3 regions of the Bradyrhizobium commune genome follow, and region 3 is predicted to be linked to each of the others. Evidence: predicted binding sites of a transcription regulator. Region 3 holds the regulator's gene; each other region holds the start of a gene.
The links. The regulator LexA, encoded in region 3, represses DNA repair genes until DNA is damaged. The targets are predictions, from matches to a motif close to TGTTCNNNNTGTGTTCNG.
Positions count from the first base shown of each region.

Region 1: the regulator LexA is predicted to act here: its motif matches at 5,098-5,115, upstream of IC761_RS04115 (DNA recombination protein RmuC).
Region 2: the regulator LexA is predicted to act here: its motif matches at 2,768-2,785, upstream of IC761_RS17500 (single-stranded DNA-binding protein).

Region 1 is NZ_CP061379.1:863,371-870,317, forward strand. It holds gene IC761_RS04090 (DNA polymerase III subunit gamma/tau) at 1-894, shown strand, start outside; gene IC761_RS04095 (YbaB/EbfC family nucleoid-associated protein) at 921-1,241, shown strand; gene recR (recombination mediator RecR) at 1,243-1,845, shown strand; gene IC761_RS04105 (hypothetical protein) at 1,873-2,310, shown strand; gene IC761_RS04110 (AmpG family muropeptide MFS transporter) at 2,429-3,793, opposite strand; gene IC761_RS04115 (DNA recombination protein RmuC) at 3,867-5,066, opposite strand; gene def (peptide deformylase) at 5,238-5,762, shown strand; gene fmt (methionyl-tRNA formyltransferase) at 5,976-6,899, shown strand; gene truA (tRNA pseudouridine(38-40) synthase TruA) at 6,899-6,947, shown strand, end outside.
Region 2 is NZ_CP061379.1:3,713,793-3,720,739, reverse strand. It holds gene gyrA (DNA gyrase subunit A) at 1-1,357, opposite strand, end outside; gene IC761_RS17505 (DUF2306 domain-containing protein) at 1,538-1,936, opposite strand; gene IC761_RS17500 (single-stranded DNA-binding protein) at 2,116-2,610, opposite strand; gene IC761_RS17495 (outer membrane protein) at 3,103-3,777, shown strand; gene IC761_RS17490 (outer membrane protein) at 3,933-4,691, shown strand; gene uvrA (excinuclease ABC subunit UvrA) at 5,001-6,947, shown strand, end outside.
Region 3 is NZ_CP061379.1:3,601,139-3,608,085, reverse strand. It holds gene IC761_RS16970 (molybdopterin molybdotransferase MoeA) at 105-1,316, shown strand; gene lexA (transcriptional repressor LexA) at 1,493-2,194, shown strand; gene IC761_RS16960 (hypothetical protein) at 2,370-2,576, shown strand; gene IC761_RS16955 (hypothetical protein) at 2,772-3,206, shown strand; gene IC761_RS16950 (ComEC/Rec2 family competence protein) at 3,214-5,493, opposite strand; gene IC761_RS16945 (DUF2171 domain-containing protein) at 5,588-5,821, opposite strand; gene IC761_RS16940 (YybH family protein) at 5,904-6,290, opposite strand; gene IC761_RS16935 (glutamine--tRNA ligase/YqeY domain fusion protein) at 6,298-6,947, opposite strand, start outside.

The sequences.
Region 1 (6,947 bases), 2.7 Mb from region 3:
ACCCGCGTGAAGTTCGTGCCGGCAACTGCCGACAACGTCGCCTATGGCGAGACCGAGCGCGTGCGCGCGAAGGATTTCGCCTCGAAGATTTCCAATCGCGTGCTGGCGCGGATGTGGCAGATGCTGCTCAAGGGCATCACCGAGGTGCAGGGTGCGACGCGCCCCGCCGCGGCCGCTGAAATGGTGCTGGTGCGTATCGCCTATGTCGCGGATCTGCCGACGCCGGACGAAGCGATCAGGATGCTGGAGCAGAACGGCGGCAGCTCACCGGTCGTGAGCGGCGGCAGTGCGGCGCGCAGCGGGCCGGGTGCGCCGATGGCCTCCGCGGCACCGGTCGCGTCAGCCGCGCCCGTTCGCATGCCGACCTCGTCGTCATCAGCGTTCGGCGGCGGTGCTGCCCGGCCGCAGATGGCGGCGCCTGCGCCGGATCCGCAAGCTGCGGCGCCTCAGCTGCGTATCACCAGCTTCGCCCAGCTCGTCGCGTTGGCCGGCCAGAGGCGTGACCTCATGACCAAGGGCGCGCTTGAAGGCGACATGCGGCTCGTGCGTTTCGAGGAGGGCCGGCTGGAGGTCGCGCTCGAGCCGAACGCGTCGAAAACGATGATCAGCGAGCTCGCGCGAAAATTCGAACTCTGGACCGGCCGCCGCTGGACCGTGATCGTCTCCAATGAACAGGGCCAGCCGACGCTGCGCTCGGTCAACCAGGCCGCCAAGCAGGAACATGCGCGCACCGCCGAGGCCGATCCGCGCATCCAGGAAGTGCTGTCGCGTTTCCCCGGTGCGAAGGTCGTCGAGGTCCGCAGGCTTGCCCCCGAGACGCCGGAATCCAATATTAACGCCGACTACGGCAGTGATGATCCGCCCGACGGTTCCGACGCCGACGACGATCTCTGAGCCAACCTTTTCAAGGACAGACAGCCATGGCTGATTTTCTCGGCATGATGAAGCAGGCGGCGCAGCTGCAATCCAAGATGCAGGAGATGCAGGAGCAGCTTGCCAATGTGGAAGTCGAAGGTATCTCCGGCGGCGGTCTCGTCGCCGTGCGCATGACCGCGAAGATGGACGTCAAGGGCGTCAAGATCGATCCTTCGTTGATGAAGGCTGAGGAGCGCGAGGTGCTGGAAGATCTGCTCGTCACCGCGTTCGGCGATGCGCGCCGCAAGGCGGAGACGGCGATGCAGGAGAAGATGCAGTCGCTCACCGGCGGGCTCGGCCTGCCGCCGGGGCTGTTCGGCCAATAACATGGGCGCGGTTGCAGGTCCCGAAATCGAGCGGCTGGTCCAGCTTCTCGCGCGGCTGCCGGGCCTTGGTCCGCGCTCGGCGCGGCGCGCGGCGCTGCATCTGATCAAGAAGCGCGAAGCGCTGATGATGCCGCTGGCCTCGGCCTTGCAGGTCGCGCTGGACAAGGTCCAGGTCTGCAAGACCTGCGGCAATATCGACACGCAAAATCCCTGCACCGTCTGCACCGATCCGAAGCGCGATCCCGCCATCATCGTCGTGGTCGCCGACGTCGCCGATCTCTGGGCGCTGGAGCGGGCCAATGCGACCCAGGGGCGCTATCACGTGCTGGGCGCGACCTTGTCGCCGCTTGACGGGGTCGGCCCGCAGGACCTCACCATCGACGCGCTGGTGGCGCGCGCGCATGCGGCCGAGGTGCACGAAATCATCCTGGCGCTGAATGCGACGGTGGACGGCCAGACCACGGCGCACTACATCACCGACCTGCTCCAGGATGCCAACGTAAAAGTAACCCGGTTAGCCCATGGTGTGCCGGTTGGCGGCGAGCTTGATTATCTCGACGAAGGGACGCTATCAGCCGCGATGCGGCAGCGGACCCTGTTCTAGCAATCCAGACTTTACGGAACGAACGACATGACGAAACGATTCGCCAGACGGCTGGCTTTGGTTGCGACCATGATGATGCTGGCGATCCCGGCCGTCTCGGCACAGCAGGATGACGAGGCGCCGCCGCCGTCAAAACCCGGCAAGCCGATCAGCGCCGGCGAGGTGCTCTCCGGCGAGTTGAACGCAATGAAAATCCGTGACGTCAAGAACGCCGGCAAGCGGGTTGCGATGTACCAGATCACCTCCGAGCCGCGCCGCCTGCCCGCGCCGAGCGGGCTGTGCGATCTCGAGACCGGACCCGAGACGTTCCAGCTCGTCACCTCAAGCGACGCGCAGGCCGCGCAGCTGAAATCATTTGTCGGCAAGGAGATCTCCGTGAAGGTCGATGAGGTCGCCTGCGCCAGCGATCCCGGCCAGATGAGCGAGGCCGTGGTGACGAAGTGGAGCTTGGTGAGGAAGCAGTAGCGCTTTGATTGAGTGCCGTAGGGTGGTGGGCAAAGCGAAGCGTGCCCACCACTTCTGTCGAATTCCTTGAGCGATGGTGGGCACGGCGCGTTGCGCCTTTGCCCACCCTACGACGGCGTCACACCCGCACCGGCCCCAGCGCCTCAAAGTGACCGCGCTTCTGCAGCCATGTGAGCAGCAACAGGCTTGGGATCGCCACCAGCACGCAGATCACGAAGAACAGCGGCCAGCCGGTCGCCTTGGCGACATAGCCGGCGACAGACGCGAGATAAGTGCGCCCGACCGCTGCGAGCGCGGTGAGCAGCGCATATTGCGTCGCCGTATGCAGCGGGTTCTGGCACAGCGCCGAGAGATAGGCGACGAAGATCACGGTGCCGATGGCGCTGGTGAAGTTCTCGCAGGTGATGGCGAAGGCGAGCGCCCACTGGCTGGTGCCGGTGAACGCCAGCCATGAAAATGAGAGGTTGGCGAGCGCTTGCAAGACGCCGCCGATCCACAGGCTCGCCGCGAGCGAGTAGCGCCGCGCGACGAAACCGCCGGCAAAGCCGCCGATCAGCGTCGCAGCCAGGCCGACGCCTTTCACGATCGCCGCGTAGTCGTTGCGGGAGAAGCCAAGGTCGATCACGAACGGCGCCGTCATGGTGCCGGAGAAGGCGTCGGTAAACTTGAACAGCACCACGAAAGCGAGTGCCGCGAGCGCGTCCTTGCGCGTCAGGAACTCCGAGAAGGCGCCGATCGCCGCGTGCAGCACGCGTGCAAACGCGGTCTCCGTTTGCGTCGCGGCCTCGGCGCGCACCGATTGCTCGGGCTCGGTGGCGGCGAGCGCCGTGATGGTCCCGATCAGCACCATCGCCGCCATCACCACATAGCCCCACATCCAGGCCGCCGTGCGGGTAATCCCCGTGCTTTCGAAGCCGGAGACGATGAACAGCGCGCCCGCGGTCGAGACCAGCATGCCGATGCGATAGGCCGCGACGTAAGCCGCCATGCCGGCGGCCTGCTCGCTCTCGGGCAGGCTCTCGACGCGGAAGGCGTCGACCACGATGTCCTGTGTCGAGGACGTCGTCGCTACCAAGAGCGCGCCGAGCGCGACATAGAACGGCGAGCGTGCGGGATCGGTCATCGCCAGCAGCAGGATCGCGACGATCAGCAGCAATTGCGAGAACAAGAGCCAGCCGCGCCGTCGCCCGAACGCGCGGGTAAACAGCGGCACATGCAGCGCATCCACCAGTGGCGCCCACAAGAATTTCAGCGTGTAGGGCGTGCCGACCAGCGCGAACAGCCCGATGGTCCCGAGATCGACGCCGGCCTCGCGCATCCACACCAGCAGCGTCGAGCCTGACAGCGCCAGCGGCAGCCCCGAGGAGAAGCCGAGAAACAGCACGATCAACACGCGCGGTTGCAGGTAAACGGCCAGGCCGTCGCGCCAGGAGGTCGCAGGGGTGTCGGCAGCGGCGGATGATGTCGCGTCGGGTGCGGTCATGGGGAGGTGTTAGCAGATTCTGGCGACGCTGCCTCTTCTCCCTCTCCCCGCAAGCGGGGCGAGGTAAGAAAACTCACTCCCCCGCCTGGAGCTTCCTTGGGAACAGCTCGGGCGCACCCGTCGCCACCAGCCGCGGGCCCTCCGGTGCATCGCTCTTGCTGAAATCGAGCTCCTCGATTCGGCCGGCGCGCTTCTCGATCTTGTCGGCGGAGATCAGGATCTGGCGGACGTCCTCGTTGGCGTCGGCAAAGTGCTTTTGCAGTTTCAGCACGCGGTCGCGCAGGCGGCCGAGGTCGTCGCCGAGCTTGATCACTTCGGTCTGGATCTGGTCGGCGGCGTCGCGCATGCGCGCGTCCTTCATGATCTGCTGCATCACCTGGATCGCCAGCATCAGGAGCGAGGGCGACACCAGCACGACGCGGGCGCGGTAGGCCTTCTGGATCACGTCGTCGAACCCGTCATGGATCTCGGCGTAGACCGATTCCGACGGCACGAACATCAGCGCCATCTCCTGGGTCTCGCCGGTGACGAGATATTTCTCGGCGATGTCGCTGACATGTTTCATCACGTCGCCGCGCAGCCGCTGCGTGGCGATGCGCTTCTCCTCGTCGGTGCGGGCATCGTGCAGCGCGGTCATCGCCTCCAGCGGGAACTTTGCATCGATGCAGAGCGGGCGCTGGTCGGGCAGGAACACCACGCAGTCCGGCCGCTTTCCGGTCGAGAGCGTAAACTGGAATTCGTAAGCACCCTTCGGCAGGCCGTCCTGGACGATCGCCTCCATCCGCGCCTGGCCGAAGGCGCCGCGCGACTGCTTGTTGGCGAGCACGTCGCGGAGCGTCGTCACCTGGGTGGTGAGGTCGGTGAGGTTCTTGTGCGCGTTGTCGATGATGCCGAGCCGCTCGTGCAGCGCGCGCAGGCTCTCCATGGTGTTGCGGGTCGAATGCTCCATGGACTGGCCGACCCGGTGCGTCACCGAATCCAGCCGCTCGTTGACCGCGCGCGCCATCTCGGCCTGGCGGCCGGCGAGCGCCTGGGTCATGGCGTCGGCGCGGCCGGCGGCCTCGCTCTGGGCATGCAGCACCTGGCTCAGCCGCTCCTCGAGCTCGTCGGCCCGGATCGCATGCGCCATCGCGAGTTCCGCGCCGCGCCGCCCGGACCGCGCGATCACCACTGCAATCACCACCAGCAGGATGAGAACCAGCACGCCAAAGCCGATCAGCGCATCGATGGTGCGGACCGGCCAGTCGCCAGCCATGAAAATGATGTCGTTCATGCCAGCCTTTCTAGCCGATTCGCCGGCCTGCACGAACGAATAGCGAACATTTATGGTTAAGAACCCCCTAAGTTTTATGGTCAACGAAAGCTGACGTTTTATGGTTAGCGAAGGGTTAACGGGTTCCTCGCCGCATTGACCGCTTTCTCCGCGCGGCTTAAATCGCCCGCCATGGCCCTCAGAGAAATCATCATCCTGCCCGACAAGCAGCTGCGTCTGGTCTCCAAGCCGATCGAGAAGGTCACGCCGGAGATCCGCAAGCTTGCCGACGACATGTTCGAGACCATGTACGACGCGCCCGGCATCGGCCTCGCCGCGATCCAGATCGCGCAGCCGTTGCGGCTCATCACCATGGACCTCGCCAAGCGCGACGAGAACGGCGAGACCACGCCGGAACCGCGTGTCTTCATCAATCCCGAGATCATCTCTTCGTCCGAAGAATTGTCGGTCTACGAGGAAGGCTGTCTCTCGATCCCTGAATATTACGAGGAGGTCGAACGGCCCGCCAAGGTCCGGGTGCGCTTCACCGATCTCGACGGCAAGCTGCACGAGGAAGACGCCGAAGGCCTCTACGCCACCTGCATCCAGCACGAGATCGACCATCTCAACGGCGTGCTGTTCGTCGATTATCTGTCGAAGCTGAAGCGCGACCGCGTCATCAAGAAGTTCGAGAAAGCCGCCAAACGCACGGAGTGAGTTGTAGACGACTGGCGTTGCCGCACGCTCTCCTGCGCTCCCTCCCCCCTTGTGGGGGAGGGCAGGGGAGAGGGGTAGCCCAGCAAGAGGTGCTCCTGATTTGCGGAGCGCAAGCAACAAAAGCCCGCGCTCACGCCGAGAGAGCGCGCCGTGTGGCACCCCTCTCCCTAGCCCTCCCCCACAAGGGGGGAGGGAACGTACCGAGTCCCTGTCATGCCCCTCCGCCTCATCTTCATGGGCACGCCCGATTTCTCCGTGCCGACGCTGCTCGAGCTGGTCGCGCACGGCCATGAGATCGTCGCCGTCTATACCCGCGCGCCGAAACCGGGCGGGCGGCGCGGCCTGCAATTGCAGCCGACCCCGGTCGAGGAAGCCGCGCGAAAACTCGGCATTCCCGTGCTGACGCCGAAGACGCTGAAGACGCCCGAGGCGCTGGAAGAATTTCGCGCCTTCGACGCGGATGCCGCCGTCGTCGTCGCCTACGGCATGATCCTGCCGCAGGCGATCCTCGATGCGCCAAAGCTCGGCTGCTACAATCTGCATGCCTCGCTGCTGCCGCGCTGGCGCGGCGCAGCGCCAATCAACCGCGCCATCATGGCAGGTGATGCCGAGAGCGGCGTCATGGTGATGAAGATGGATGTCGGCCTCGATACCGGCGACGTCGCCATGGCCGAGCGCATCGCGATCACCGACACCATGACCGCGGTCGATCTGCATGATCGCCTCTCCCGGCTCGGCGCCGATCTGATGGTGCGCGCCATGGCCGCGCTCGACCGCGGCGGGCTTCAGCTCAAGAAGCAGAGCGAGGACGGCGTCACTTACGCCGCCAAGATCGACAAGGCCGAGGCCCGCATCGACTGGACCAAGCCCGCGCACGCGGTGCTGCGCCATATCCACGGCCTGTCGCCGTTTCCCGGCGCCTGGGCCGAGCTTGAGAACGCACGCGTGAAAATCCTGCGTTGCGAATTGGCGAAGGGCTCGGGCGCGCCGGGCGAAGTGCTCGACGACCAGCTCACCATTGCCTGCGGCGAGGGCGCGATCCGCATCCTCGAGCTTCAGCGCGAGGGCAAGGCGCGGATGCAGGCCACGGACTTTTTGCGCGGCGTGCCCGTGAAGCCGCCGATGCGGCTCCTCTGATGCCCCGCTACAAGCTCACCATCGAATATGACGGCGCGCCGTTCTTCG
Region 2 (6,947 bases), 110 kb from region 3:
GCGACAGTCGGATCGTGCCGTCCTCGCTGATACGGTGGCGCGGATCGTCGATCAGCGTAAGCATGTCCTCGACGTCCCGAGCCGGCCAGTCGCGCGACATCAGGGTGTCGCGCGCGGTGGTCGGGTCGGGCGAGGTCCGAATGACGCGGATCATCTCGTCGATATTGGCGACCGCGATTGCCAGACCGACCAGGATATGGGCGCGATCGCGGGCCTTGGCGAGCAGGTACTTGGTGCGCCGCGTGACGACCCGTTCGCGGAAGTCGACGAAGATAGCCAGCAGGTCCTTCAGATGCATGATCCGGGGACGGCCACTGTCGAGCGCCACCATGTTGACGCCGAAGCTCGTCTGTAACGGCGTGAATCTGTACAGCTGGTTCAGCACCACGTCCGGCACGGCGTCGCGTTTCAATTCGATGACGACGCGATAGCCTTCGCGATCGGATTCATCCCGCAGGTCGCCGATGCCCTCGATCTTCTTTTCCTTCACCAGCTCGGCGATCCGCTCGACCATCGTCGCCTTGTTCACCTGGTAGGGAATCTCGGTGATGATGATCGCCTCGCGCTCCTTGCGGATGGTCTCGATCGCGACCTTGCCGCGCATGACGATCGAGCCACGGCCGAGGTGATAGGCGGCGCGGATGCCCGCGCGTCCGAGAATGACGCCGCCGGTCGGGAAATCCGGTCCCGGCACGATGTTGATGAGTTCGTCGATGGTCAGCGCGGGGTTGTCGATCAATGCGACGCAGGCATCGATGACTTCGCCGAGATTATGCGGCGGGATGTTGGTCGCCATGCCGACCGCAATGCCGCCGGCTCCGTTGACGAGAAGGTTCGGGAACTTGGCCGGCAAGACCGATGGTTCGGTCTCGTTGTTGTCGTAGTTCGGCTGGAAGTCGACAGTATCCTTGTCGATATCGGCCAGCAGAGCCAGCGCCGCCTTGGTCAGTCGCGCTTCGGTGTAACGATAGGCGGCCGGTGGATCGCCGTCGACGGAGCCGAAATTGCCCTGGCCGTCGATCAGCGGCACGCGCATCGAAAAGTCCTGCGCCATGCGGACCATGGCGTCGTAGATCGACTGGTCGCCGTGCGGGTGATACTTACCGATGACGTCACCGACCACGCGGGCGGATTTGACGTACTTCTTGTCGGGCGTATGACCCTGCTCGTTCATCGAGTACAGGATGCGGCGGTGCACCGGCTTCAGGCCGTCGCGGGCATCGGGCAGAGCGCGCGCCACGATCACGCTCATGGCGTAGTCGAGATACGACTTCTTCATCTCCTCGAAGATGGAGACGGGGCGAATATCCGAGCGCTCCGGCTCGTCGCCGGGCTTCTTGTTGTCGTCGTCGGCCAAAGGGGAATCCGGTGAGGTTTTATCTGGGAATCATATAGCGCATCGAGGCCCTGATAACCACCCTTGTAACCACCCTTGCAAGCTCTTTGGAGGCGGTTTTTCCGTTTGTTTTTCCAGAGACTTACGCGCTTCCCACCCCTGTCTCCAGCGGCGCCGGAACGCCCCGCCCGGAACCGCGCTTCAGGCCCCGAAAATCACCCGGTGCATGATGCGTCCGGGCACCAGCGTGAACAGGCCCGCCACCACCAGCGCGCCGGCGAAAATGAAGATCATGATCCGTCGGTGGTCGGCAACGCGATGGGTGTGCGCCCGCCACACCGCGAGCGGCAGCATCACCAGCGTGAAGATCGACAGCAGATGGATCGGACTGAATGGCCCGACCAGGCGGATCTGGTGGATCCAGAACGACGACGACGCCACGACCACCATCAGCGCCACCCAGATCCAGCCGAGCGTCCGGTGCGGCAGCGTGCCCTTGGGGGCAGCGAACTGGACGAGGCCGAGCACGAACGCCGCCATGGCGGCAAAGGCGTGCAGTGGGATCGCCGGCGCGGCGTTGAGCAGAGGCGCGAGGCTCATGTGGCGCGTCCTCCGGACGGGAAACCGACCATGTGAATAGGATTAACATAAAGTTAATATCATTCACATGGCCTGCCGTCAAAGCCTTGAGGCAGCACAAGAGGCTAGCCCGGAAAAACCGTGTCTAGCCCGCAAATTGGTCGGAAACTCTGCCGCTTTACGCGAGCACGACCCGCGTCTCAGAACGGGATGTCGTCGTCCATGTCGTTGCGACCGCCACCACCGCCGGCGGCAACGGGACGACGCGGCGCGCTGCTGACCGGACCGGAGGAGCCGAAATCGCCGCCCGGCTCGTCGCCGAAGCTGCCACCTCCCCCGCCGCTGCGGCCGTCAAGCATCGTCAGCGTCGAGTTGAAGCCCTGGAGCACGACTTCGGTGGAGTACTTCTCGACACCGCTCTGGTCGGTCCATTTGCGGGTCTGGAGCGCGCCCTCGATATAAACCTTTGCGCCCTTCTTCAAGTACTGCTCGACGATCTTGCAGAGCGGTTCGCTGAAGATCACGACGCGATGCCACTCGGTCTTTTCCTTGCGCTCGCCGCTGTTCTTGTCGCGCCAGGTCTCCGAGGTCGCAATGCTCAAATTCGCGATCGGCCGCCCGTCCTGGGTGCGGCGGATTTCCGGATCCTTGCCGAGATTTCCAACCAGAATGACCTTGTTGACGCTTCCCGCCATCGCCGCTCTCCACTCCAAATGCCACTGAATTTCAAAAGGGCGGGCCCGCGCGCCCGCGCTGTGCTGCCGCCCTGCTGAAGCGACCGTATACGCTTACGGACCCCAATCGGCCCACCGCGCCTTCGGTTATCCCCATATATAGCACCACCCACAGCTTTGTTCCAGATTTGTTCCCGCTAAAAGCAAGAGGAATAATGCCGCTTGATTGCGCACCCCGGGGTATTTGAAGCCGACGGCGTCGGGCGACAGAGCCATGAAGAAATCTTGACATCCATTTGACGTCACTCGAGAATCGAGGACCCGCCTCTGGTTGCCGGTTCCCGATGGGAACAATAGGTCAGCAACTGCACCATTTTCAGGCCGTTGTGACTTTTGAGAGACACAACTTGCAGCTTCAATGGTGTAAGCACGCCGTCAGTTGGACTACGGCGTCCGATGCCCTTCTGCCCGCAGAAGGCAATCAACAGAAACTGGGACTGGGATTAGTTGAAAATGAAAAAGGTTTTGCTGGCTTCGGCCAGTTTGCTCGCATTCGGTGCGTTCGCTTCCGCCTCGGCTGCCGATCTGGCGGCCCGCCCCTACACCAAGGCTCCGGCTCCGATGGCCGCTGTCTACAACTGGACCGGCTTCTATCTCGGTATCGTCGGTGGCGGCGCCTGGGAAGACTCCAGCAGCCCCCGGATGCAGGGCGGCTTCGTCGGTGGTACCGCCGGTTACAACTGGCAGACCGGCAACGTCGTGTTCGGCCTCGAGGCCGATGGCGCCTGGGCTGACGTCAACGCTTCGGCGTCGGCTCTCGGCATCACTGTCTCCTCGAAGACCGACGCGATGGGCACCGTGCGCGGCCGCATCGGCTACGCCGTCAACCAGATCCTGTTCTACGGCACGGGCGGTTATGCCTGGGTCGACAACAAGATCTCCGTCAGCGCGCTCGGCGTGACTGTCTCCGACACCAAGTGGCACTCCGGCTGGACCGTCGGTGCGGGCGTCGAAGCGTTCATCGCTCCGCAGTGGTCGATCAAGGGCGAGTACCTCTATCGCAGCCTCGGCAGCGAGAACTACTTCTCGAACCTCGGCGTTCCCCTGGCGTCCGGCACGCTCAACTTCCACACCGTGCAGGTCGGCGTGAACTATCACTTCGGCGGCCCGATCGTTGCCAAGTACTGAGCTGTAGTACTGAGCTTCGTCTCCAACGCCATCGCGTTACGAAAGGCCGGCCTCGCGCCGGCCTTTTTGTTTTCGCTGACGCCTGCGCCGGACCGTCATTGAGTCGTGAGGCGCGAATCGCGCCCACCAATGGTTCGGCGAGTTGGGGATTTGCAATGAAGAGATGGGCGCTGGCCGCGGTCGGCTTGTTCGCACTCGGCGCGGCGGCGCCGGCCGATGCCGCCGATCTTCCGCTCTACGGCAAGGCGCCGGTTGTGGCGCCCGTGCTCGCCTTCGACTGGACCGGCGTCTATGCCGGCATCAATGGCGGCGGCGGCCTCGCCCATTCCTGCTGGAGCATCACAGCTGCCGGTGGCGTTGCCATCGACCCGCCCGTCGGCGAAGGCTGTCACAACGCGAGCGGCGGCACGGTCGGTGCCCAGCTTGGCTATCGCTGGCAGAAGGGACACTGGGTGCTCGGCGCGGAGGCCGAGGGCAACTGGGCCGACTTCAAGGGCAACAATGTCAGCCTCATTGTGCCTCCCATCAACAACCGCACCAAGATCGACAGCTTCGGTCTGTTCACCGGCCAGCTCGGCTACACCGTGAACGGCCTGCTGTTCTACGGCAAGACGGGCGCGGCCGTCGCGCACGCCAAATACGACGAGTTCATTCCGGGTGTTGGCGTGGTGTCCAACAATCTCACCCAGACCCGCTGGGGCTACAGCGCCGGCTTCGGCGTGGAATACGCCTTTGCCGAGAACTGGTCGGTCGGCGGTGAATACGACCATCTGTTCCTCGGACATCACGGCGGCGACCTCGCAAGCCCGAGCCTGCTCCCACCCGTGCGCACCGAGAAATTCGGCCAGGACGTCGATATCGGGTTGATCCGCGTCAGCTACCGCTGGGGCGGCCCGGTCGTCGCCAAATACTGATCGCCCAAAGACCGTTTCCAAAGGACTCCTCCAGGTCCTGCTCGCGTGCGGATTGCCCCCAGATCCGCATCCACAAGCGAACGAAGGGCCGGCCTGGTGCCGGCCCTTCGGCTGTTCCGCGCGCCTCTCCTGCCAGATGCCGCCAGCGCGCCAACAATCCGTTGACGATTCGCAAGTCCCACTGGAAATCCGCGCCCGTTCTTCCTACGTTCGCTGGCAACCCCATCGGCGCCGTTCCCGGTTCCGGGCGAAGCGCGCCTTCACCATTGGCGCGATCGCGCGCCCTTGGGATTCCTTGAGGACCAGCGGATGGATGAAGTGATCAAGGCCAAGCGCCAGCAGCAGAACGCGGGATCCAGCCTGCGCGCAATTACGATCCGTGGCGCGCGCGAGCACAACCTCAAGAACATCGACGTCGAGATTCCCCGCGACAAGCTCGTGGTGTTCACCGGCCTGTCCGGCTCCGGCAAATCCTCGCTCGCCTTCGACACCATCTACGCCGAAGGCCAGCGCCGCTACGTCGAATCGCTCTCGGCCTATGCGCGCCAGTTCCTGGAGATGATGCAGAAGCCCGACGTCGACCAGATCGACGGCCTGTCGCCGGCGATCTCGATCGAGCAGAAGACGACCTCGAAGAACCCGCGCTCCACCGTCGGCACCGTCACCGAGATCTACGATTATATGCGCCTGCTCTGGGCCCGCGTCGGCGTTCCCTATTCGCCCGCCACGGGACTTCCGATCGAGAGCCAGACCGTCTCGCAGATGGTCGACCGCGTGCTGGCGCTGCCCGAGGGCACCCGCCTCTATCTGCTCGCCCCCGTCGTGCGCGGCCGCAAGGGCGAGTACCGCAAGGAGCTCGCCGAATGGCTTAAGAAAGGCTTTCAGCGCGTCAAGATCGACGGCACCTTCCATGAGCTCGCTGAAGCGCCGGCGCTCGACAAGAAATTCCCGCATGACATCGACGTCGTCGTCGACCGCATCGTGGTGCGCGCCGACATCGGCCAGCGCCTCGCCGAAAGCTTTGAGACCGCGCTGAAGCTCGCCGAGGGCCTTGCGGTGGTCGAGTTCGCCGATGCCCCTGCTGCGGCGCCGGTCGAGGAGAAAAAGAAGACCGCAAAGATCCACGACAAGAGCGGGCCCGAGCGCATCCTGTTCTCGGAAAAGTTCGCCTGCCCCGTCTCCGGCTTCACCATCCCGGAGATCGAGCCGCGCCTGTTCTCGTTCAACAACCCCTATGGCGCCTGCCCCGCCTGCGGCGGCCTCGGCGTCGAGCAGCATGTCGATGAAGATCTCGTCATCCCCGACAAGGAGATGGCAATCGGCAAGGGCGCGATTGCGCCCTGGGCCAAATCGTCGTCGCCCTACTACACACAGACGCTGACGGCGCTCGGCAAGCACTACAAGTTCACACTGACCACCAAATGGAAGGATCTGCCGAAGAAGACGCAGAACGCGATCCTGCATGGCTCCGGCGAGGAGGAGATCAAGTTCTCCTATGAGGACGGCGTCCGTTCCTACGACACCAAGAAGCCGTTCGAAGGCGTCATCACCAACATCAACCGCCGCTACCGTGAGACCGAGAGCGAGTGGGCGCGCGAGGAGCTGGCAAAGTATTTCCACGACGTGCCCTGCGGCAGCTGCAACGGTTTCCGGCTCAAGCCCGAGGCGCTCTGCGTCAAGATCGGCGGCAAGCACATCGGCGAGATCTCGGAGCTGTCGGTGAAGGGCGCCGGCGAGTGGTTTTCGACCGTGCCGGAGGCGCTGAACAGCCAGCAGAACGAGATCGCCGGCCGCATCCTGAAAGAAATCCGCGAGCGCCTCACCTTCCTGCTCGACGTCGGCCTCAACTACCTCACCCTCTCCCGCTCCTCCGGCACGCTGTCCGGCGGCGAGAGCCAGCGCATCCGCCTCGCCTCGCAGATCGGCTCGGGGTTGACGGGCGTGCTCTACGTGCTGGACGAGCCCTCGATCGGCCTGCACCAGCGCGACAATGCCCGCCTGCTCGACACGCTGAAGCGGTTGCGCGACCTCGGCAATACCGTGGTCGTGGTCGAGCATGACGAGGACGCCATTCGTCTCGCCGATTACGTGCTCGACATCGGCCCCGGCGCCGGCATGCATGGCGGCCACATCGTCGCCGAAGGCACGCCCGACGAGATCATGCGCAATCCGAAATCGCTGACCGGCAAATACCTGACCGGCGAGCTCGAGGTCGAGGTGCCGGAGCGGCGGCCGCCGAACCATCGCCGCACCATC
Region 3 (6,947 bases):
CTGACGGAAAGACTCCTGCCGGCGGCCGCCCCTTTTGCCTCAGCCCCTCCGCTCAGCTAGAACCTTGCCGACCAAGTTTCTTCGATTTGTAGCGGGAGTTCACCGTGGCCCTCATGCCGGTTTCCGATGCGCTTGCTGCCGTGCTCGCGGGCGCGGAGCCATTGCCTGAGGAGACGATCGCGCTCGACGATGCCTTTCATCGCGTGCTTGCGCGCGATGTTGCTTCAAAGCGCACGCAGCCGCCGCAGGCGATGTCGGCGATGGACGGCTATGCCGTGCGTGCAAGCGATGCGGCAGCGATCGATTCGCAGCTCACCGTGATCGGAGAGGTCGCGGCTGGCCGGCCGTTCGCGGGAACCGTCCGCGCCGGCGAAGCGGTGCGGATCTTCACCGGCGGCGTCGTTCCCGATGGTACCGACGCTGTCGTGATCCAGGAGGACACCGTCACTGACGGCAAACGCATCACGGTCAAGGAGGCCGCCGTCACCGGGCGGCACATCCGCCCCGCCGGAATCGACTTTCGCGAGGGCGACGTGCTGTTGCGCAAGGGCGCCCGGTTGACCGAGCGCGATCTCGCGCTCGCCGCCGGCATGAATCATCCAAACCTCGCTGTCCGCCGCCAGCCGAAGGTCGCGATCCTCGCGACCGGCGACGAGCTGGTGCGGCCGGGCACCACGCCCGGCCCCGGCCAGATCGTCTATTCCAATGGCTACGCCCTGCACGCGCTCGCCCGCCGCGAGGGTGCCGACACCGTCGACCTCGGGGTCGCCGCCGACACCCTGGAGGCGACCACCGCCGGCATCCGCCGCGCGCGCGAGAGCGGCGCCGACATCCTGATCACCACGGGTGGCGCTTCCGTCGGCGACCACGATCTGGTCCAGCACGCGCTCAAGGCCGAGGGCGTCGCAATGGCGTTCTGGAAGATCGCGATGCGGCCGGGCAAGCCGATGATGCACGGCCGGCTCGGCGCGATGCGCGTGATCGGCCTGCCCGGCAATCCCGTGTCGTCCTACGTTTGCGGTTTCCTGTTCATGGTGCCGCTGATTCGCGCGCTGTCGGGCCGCTCCGTGATTCACCACCGCCGCGAGCACGCCGTGCTCGGCCGCGATGTCGGCGCCAATGACCAGCGCGAGGATTATCTCCGCGCGCGTCTGGTAGAGCGTGACGACGGCACGCTGATCGCCCTCCCCGTCGATCATCAGGATTCCTCGCTGCTGGCGAATCTCGCTGCGGCACAGGCACTTCTCGTGCGCGCGCCATTCGCGCCGAAAGCCGAGGCAGGCTCGCCTTGCGCGATACTGCGCCTGCCGCTCTGAAAGCCCGCGCCACACGCGATCCGCCAACTTTGCGGCGTTCACGCTAAATTAAGCAGTTGCGGAACACATATCGAACATATAGTGTCCGTTCATGATTTGTTTCGAGCATCTAGCGGCTTAATGCCGAACTGAACGTCTCGGAATCGAACGACATCAACCGGGGGATTTTGGTCGAGATGCTAACGCGCAAACAATACGAGCTTCTGCGGTTCATCAGCGAGCGGCTGAAGGAAAGCGGCGTGCCGCCCTCCTTCGACGAGATGAAGGACGCGCTCGACCTGCGCTCCAAATCGGGTATCCACCGCCTCATCACCGCGCTCGAGGAGCGCGGCTTCATCCGGCGCCTGCCCAACCGCGCCCGCGCCATCGAGGTGATCAAGCTGCCCGAGCTCCAGGCCGCCGCCGGTAGCCGCCGCGGCTTCACGCCGAGCGTGATCGAGGGCAACCTCGGCAAGGTGCGCACGACCTCCAGCCCGCCGGCAGACGACGGCGAGCGTCCCGTTGCGGTCCCCGTGATGGGCCGCATCGCGGCCGGCACGCCGATCGAGGCGTTGCAGACCCGCAGCCACACCATCAGCGTGCCGCCGGACATGCTCGGCTCGGGCGAGCATTACGCGCTCGAGGTGCGCGGCGATTCCATGGTCGAGGCCGGCATCCTCGACGGCGACATGGCGCTGATCCAGCGCAACGAGACTGCCGACACCGGTGACATCGTGGTGGCGCTGATCGACGACGAGGAAGCAACCCTGAAGCGCTTCCGCCGCCGTGGCGCTTCGATTGCGCTCGAGCCCGCCAACGCCGCCTATGAGGTCCGCATCCTGCCGCCCAACCGCGTGAAGATTCAGGGCAAGCTCATCGGGCTTTACCGCAAATACTGAGAATGCTGCGGTTGGCAACTGCGCATTAACGATTGGAGCGGACGATTGTCCGCTTCGGCTGGATAGTCTTTCTGGTTTTGCACAGATTATCCGGCCACCCCTTCAGCGCTACATCCCCGGCACACCGCACGAAGCACTCCTTGCTTCGCGGATTTGAAAGGCCGAGGAGACAACCATGCGCAAGATCGTTCTGAGCACAGTCACGATGGCGTTGATCGCAGCATCGGCGCCGCAAGTTTTCGCCGCCCAGTCGCAGCGCCATGCCCGCAAGGCACCGGAGACGACGACCAGCGAACAATTCCGCAATGCCCGCAATGCGGTCGAGCAACCGTCGCAGCCTGCCTGGCAATATTCGGGCTGGTCGGCGCCCGCTGGCCGCTAACTTACTCGCATCGCAGAATGCAGGTGAACAGGCTTTGTTCCTCGCGGATTCGAAAAAGATAATGTGATCGGAGCTTGCGGACCCGCAGCCGCAGATTCGCCCACAACCAAGCAGACGCTTGCAGGCTTCCACTCTGATAGGGGCCTGCGCCTCAGAAGAGGCGCGGGTGCTCTATCCTGATTGAGGAGCACCCCGATGTGTGACTACAGCCTGCACGCCGTCGCGACGCGGCCCGCCCAGATCGGCGAGACGATCGTCACGACAACCTTCCGCGGCACCTCGACGCGCGGCTTCGCTTCCGAAGCCGACATGTCCGTCGCGGTCTGCCTGCTGCCGGGAACGGAGCTCGCCTTCGCCGACAACGTCCGCTACGACAATCGCTGGATCTGGACGCGCACCATCAACTCCCGCGTCGGCAAGTTCGGCAGGATCGATCCGCACATTCCCGATCGCCATCACGATGCGATCGAATTCCCCGACGGCAAGTACGTGCTCGTGACACAGCTCGTCGAAGGTCAGCGCGCAACCGTGCTGCAATTGCCGGTGACCCAGCCGGTCGGCGAGCGTGAGCACGTGCCGCAGACCATCGCCGACAGGCAACCGATCATCACCCGCCTGCCGATCGGCTGAGAAGATTTCAGTCTTCGGCCTGCAGGTCGGACTCCGATGGCGTTGCGTCCTTGGAGCGCGGAGCCGCCGACCGTGGCATGAGGGTCAGTTCGGAATCCCCATCGCCGGCCGCCGCCGGCGACCAGGGACGGTCTGTGCCCCTCGCCTTCACAGCCTGAACCGCAAAGCCGTCGCCGCGCCGCGTCAGCGCCAATGCGCCTTGCCGTGCAAGATGCGGCCGGTCGACCACCATGGCTGCGCAATCCGGCGGCGCGGGCCGGGTAGTCACCACCAGCGCGGCGCGGCTGCAATCATCGGTCAGCGCGTCAATGCGCAGCGCCAATGCGACCATACGCCCATCGGCAAGCGGCGTTACGCAGCCGGACTCGTCGCAGGACACGCCGTCGGCCAGCGAAGCACTGCCGGCATCACGCGGATCGGCATCGGCCGCGAGCCACTCCTTCAGCAGAAAGCTGTCCTTGCTGGCCCTGATCAAATGCAGCTGCCCATCCTTGCCCCGCACCGCCACGCTCGAGCCGTCGCCGGCGATCAGAATGTCGGGTTGCCGGACGGACAGTCCCCAGACGATCGCGGCCGCCAGCACGAGCGCGCCGGACCAGCGCAAGGGCGTGCGCAGCAGGCCCATCAGGACGAGGCCGAGGCTCGCGGCGACCAGCGGCCCGGTGCCGAAGGCACCGACGTGGCCGACCGCGCCGGGCAGCGCGGCCACCCAGCGCGTGACGGCGATCATCCAGTCGATGCCGATCCCCATCAGCCACCAGAACACGCCGTCGAGGCCGAAGGGGGCGGCCAGCAATCCCAACAGCCCCGCCGGCATCACCAGCGCCGAGACCACCGGCATCGCGCCGAGATTGGCGAGCACGCCGTAGGGCGTGATGCGATGGAAGTGGAAGGCGGCATAGGGCGTGGTCGCGAGCCCCGCGATCATGGAGGCCATGAACAGCATCGCGATCTCGCGACCGCCCCACAGCGCGATCCGTGCGGTCGCGGAATGATCGGGCGAGGCAAACAGGTTCGGCATGCCGATCTGCACCAGCGCCACGAGCCCGAGGGTCGCCGCGAACGACATCTGGAAGCTCGGATGGACCAGCGCCTCCGGCGCGACCGCCAGCACGATCAGGGCAGCCACCGCGAGCGTGCGGAACGTGATGGCGCGGCGATCGACCATCACCGCGATCAGCACCACCGCGGTCATGAAGAACGATCTCTGCGTAGCGACCTCCGCACCGGAGAGCAGCAGGTAGAACGCGGCTGCAACCAGCGCCGCAGCCGCCGACCATTTCTTGATGGCGAAGCCAGCCGCCAATCCCGGGATCAAGGCGAGCAGCGCCCGCACCGCGAAGAAAACGACGCCGGCGACGACGGCCATGTGATAGCCGGAGATCGACAGCACATGGCCGAGCCCCGAGATGAACATCGCGTCGTTGACGGGCGTGGTGATCGCATCGCGGCGGCCGGTCAGCAGCGCGGTCGCAATCGCGCGGTTGTCGCCATCGAGCGTGGCGCGGATGCGTGCGTCGATCGTATCGCGCAGCCCCTGCATGATCGCGGCATAATGCAGTCGCAAGCCGCCGACCTCGGGCGGGGCGGAAGCTGTAATGGCGCCCATCGCGAAGCCGGAGGCGCCGATGCCCTGGAAGAACATGTCGCGGGCAAAATCATAGCTGCCAGGCCGCAGCGGCGACAGCGGGGGCATCAGCCGCGCCTTCAGCTGCACGAAGCTGCCGACCTCGGGCGCGGTACCCTTGCGCACCGACAGCCGGACCCGCTCGAGCTTGACGTCGCTGCGCTGCGCCTCCATCGCGGTGACGCGGAGGACAAAACGGTCGGTGCGCTCGCGGATGTCGCGGGTCTCGACGAAGCCCGACAGCGAGACCGAATAGAGCGGTTTGGCCAGCACGGTGTGGGCGATCCGCGCCGTCTTCCAGGTCGCCATGGCAAAACCGGCCGCAACCGCGGCGATCATGATCGCCGGCGCGAACAGCCGGCTCCGCCGCAGCAGCACGGCGCCTGTTGTGAGCGCGGCCGCCGTCGCGGCAACGGCCCACAGCACCGGCTCATGATCGGCGGCGAAATAGAGCGCGATGCCGCAACCGAAGGCGATGGGCACCCAGGGGAACAGACGCCCGGCGCCGGCTTCCGCTTTGGCCCATTCACGCAGCGTCCCGGCAAGCGCGGGCCAAGCGCCAAAGCCCGCTGGTGCAAGGCCACCGGCGGACGCGGCTCGACCGACGGGCCACGTCCCCGCGACACCCTGGGACCGCAACGGCCGGCCCGGCTCCGCCATTCCCTGCACCCTGCGATACGCGACGGGAGCGGAGGCTACCGGAACGTGCGGGAGGCCGAATAGCGGTACGGATCAGGAACGAACGGCCGGCGCCCTACTTTTCCTCTTCCATCGTCACGGCCACCGCCGCCTTGGCCGAGAGGCGGACCTTGTTGCCCTCGATATCGGCGACGAGGCCCTTGTCGATGAAGTGATGGTGCCCCTTGTGGCTGCCCTCGCCGCTGTCTTTCCTGGTCAGCTTGATACGATTGCCCTCGACCTTGTCGACCGTGCCGATGTGGACGCCATCGGCGCCGATGACTTCCATATGCTCTGTGATGTTCTGCATGGCGAGATCCTCGTTTGGACCCACACAACGCGCGCGGCGTCGGTTCGTTGCCATCGCCGCAATGACGATGCCGTGTGCGGCGTCAGATCAGCGGCGCCTGTGACGAGGCATGGTGATTGACGATCTTCCAGTCACCGTCCTCGCGCATGATGACCCAGCTCATCTTGACGACGAGATCCGGCCGTTCGCCCGCGAGGTCGAACGAGACGGTCGCGGCCGTGTTGATGATATCGGAGCCGACCTCCGCCGCGCGCACCTCGGAGAATGCCGCGCTCGGCTTCCGCCATCGCGGCAAGCCGTTGAAATAATCGGCAACGCCGTCCCTGCCCCGGTAGAGTTTTGGATTGGAGCCGAAGAAGAAGGCGTTGCTCGCATAAAGCGACGACAGCGCTGCCGCGTCGAGCTTGGCGAAGCCGGCGCACCATTTCGCGATGATGGCGGAAACGATGGTGTCGGCGTCGGTGCTCATGCGTGCCTCAACCTTTTGCGACTTCCTTCGCAAACGTGTCGCGCAGGCCGATGGTGCGTGAAAACACCGGCTTGCCGGGCGTGGAGTCCCTGTCGCGCACGAAATAGCCCTGGCGTTCGAACTGCATCGGCTCGGTCGCATTGCTCTCGGCGACCGATGCCTCGATCCGCGCGTCGGAGAGGATCTCCAGCGACTGTGGATTGAGGTCGGCCGCGAAGTTCGAGGCGTCCGGGCTCGGATTGGCGAACAGCTGGTTGTAGATGCGGATTTCCGCGGGCACCGAACTCGCTGCCGGCAACCAGTGCATGGTCGCCTTGACCTTGCGGCCGTCGGGCGCGTTGCCGCCCCTGGTCGCGGGATCGTAGGTGCAGCGCAGCTCCACCACCTCGCCCGCGTCGTTCTTGATCACGCCGGTGCACTTGACGAAATAGGCGTAGCGCAACCGCACCTCGTTGCCAGGCGACAGGCGGAAGAACTTTTTGGGCGGGTTCTCCATGAAATCGTCCTGCTCGATATAGAGCTCGCGGCCGAACGTGATTTTCCGCGTACCCGCCGACGGATCGTCCGGGTGGTTGATCGCCTCGAGCTCCTCGGTCTGCCCTTCCGGATAATTCTCGATCACCACCTTGAGCGGCTTCAGCACGCCCATGCGCCGCT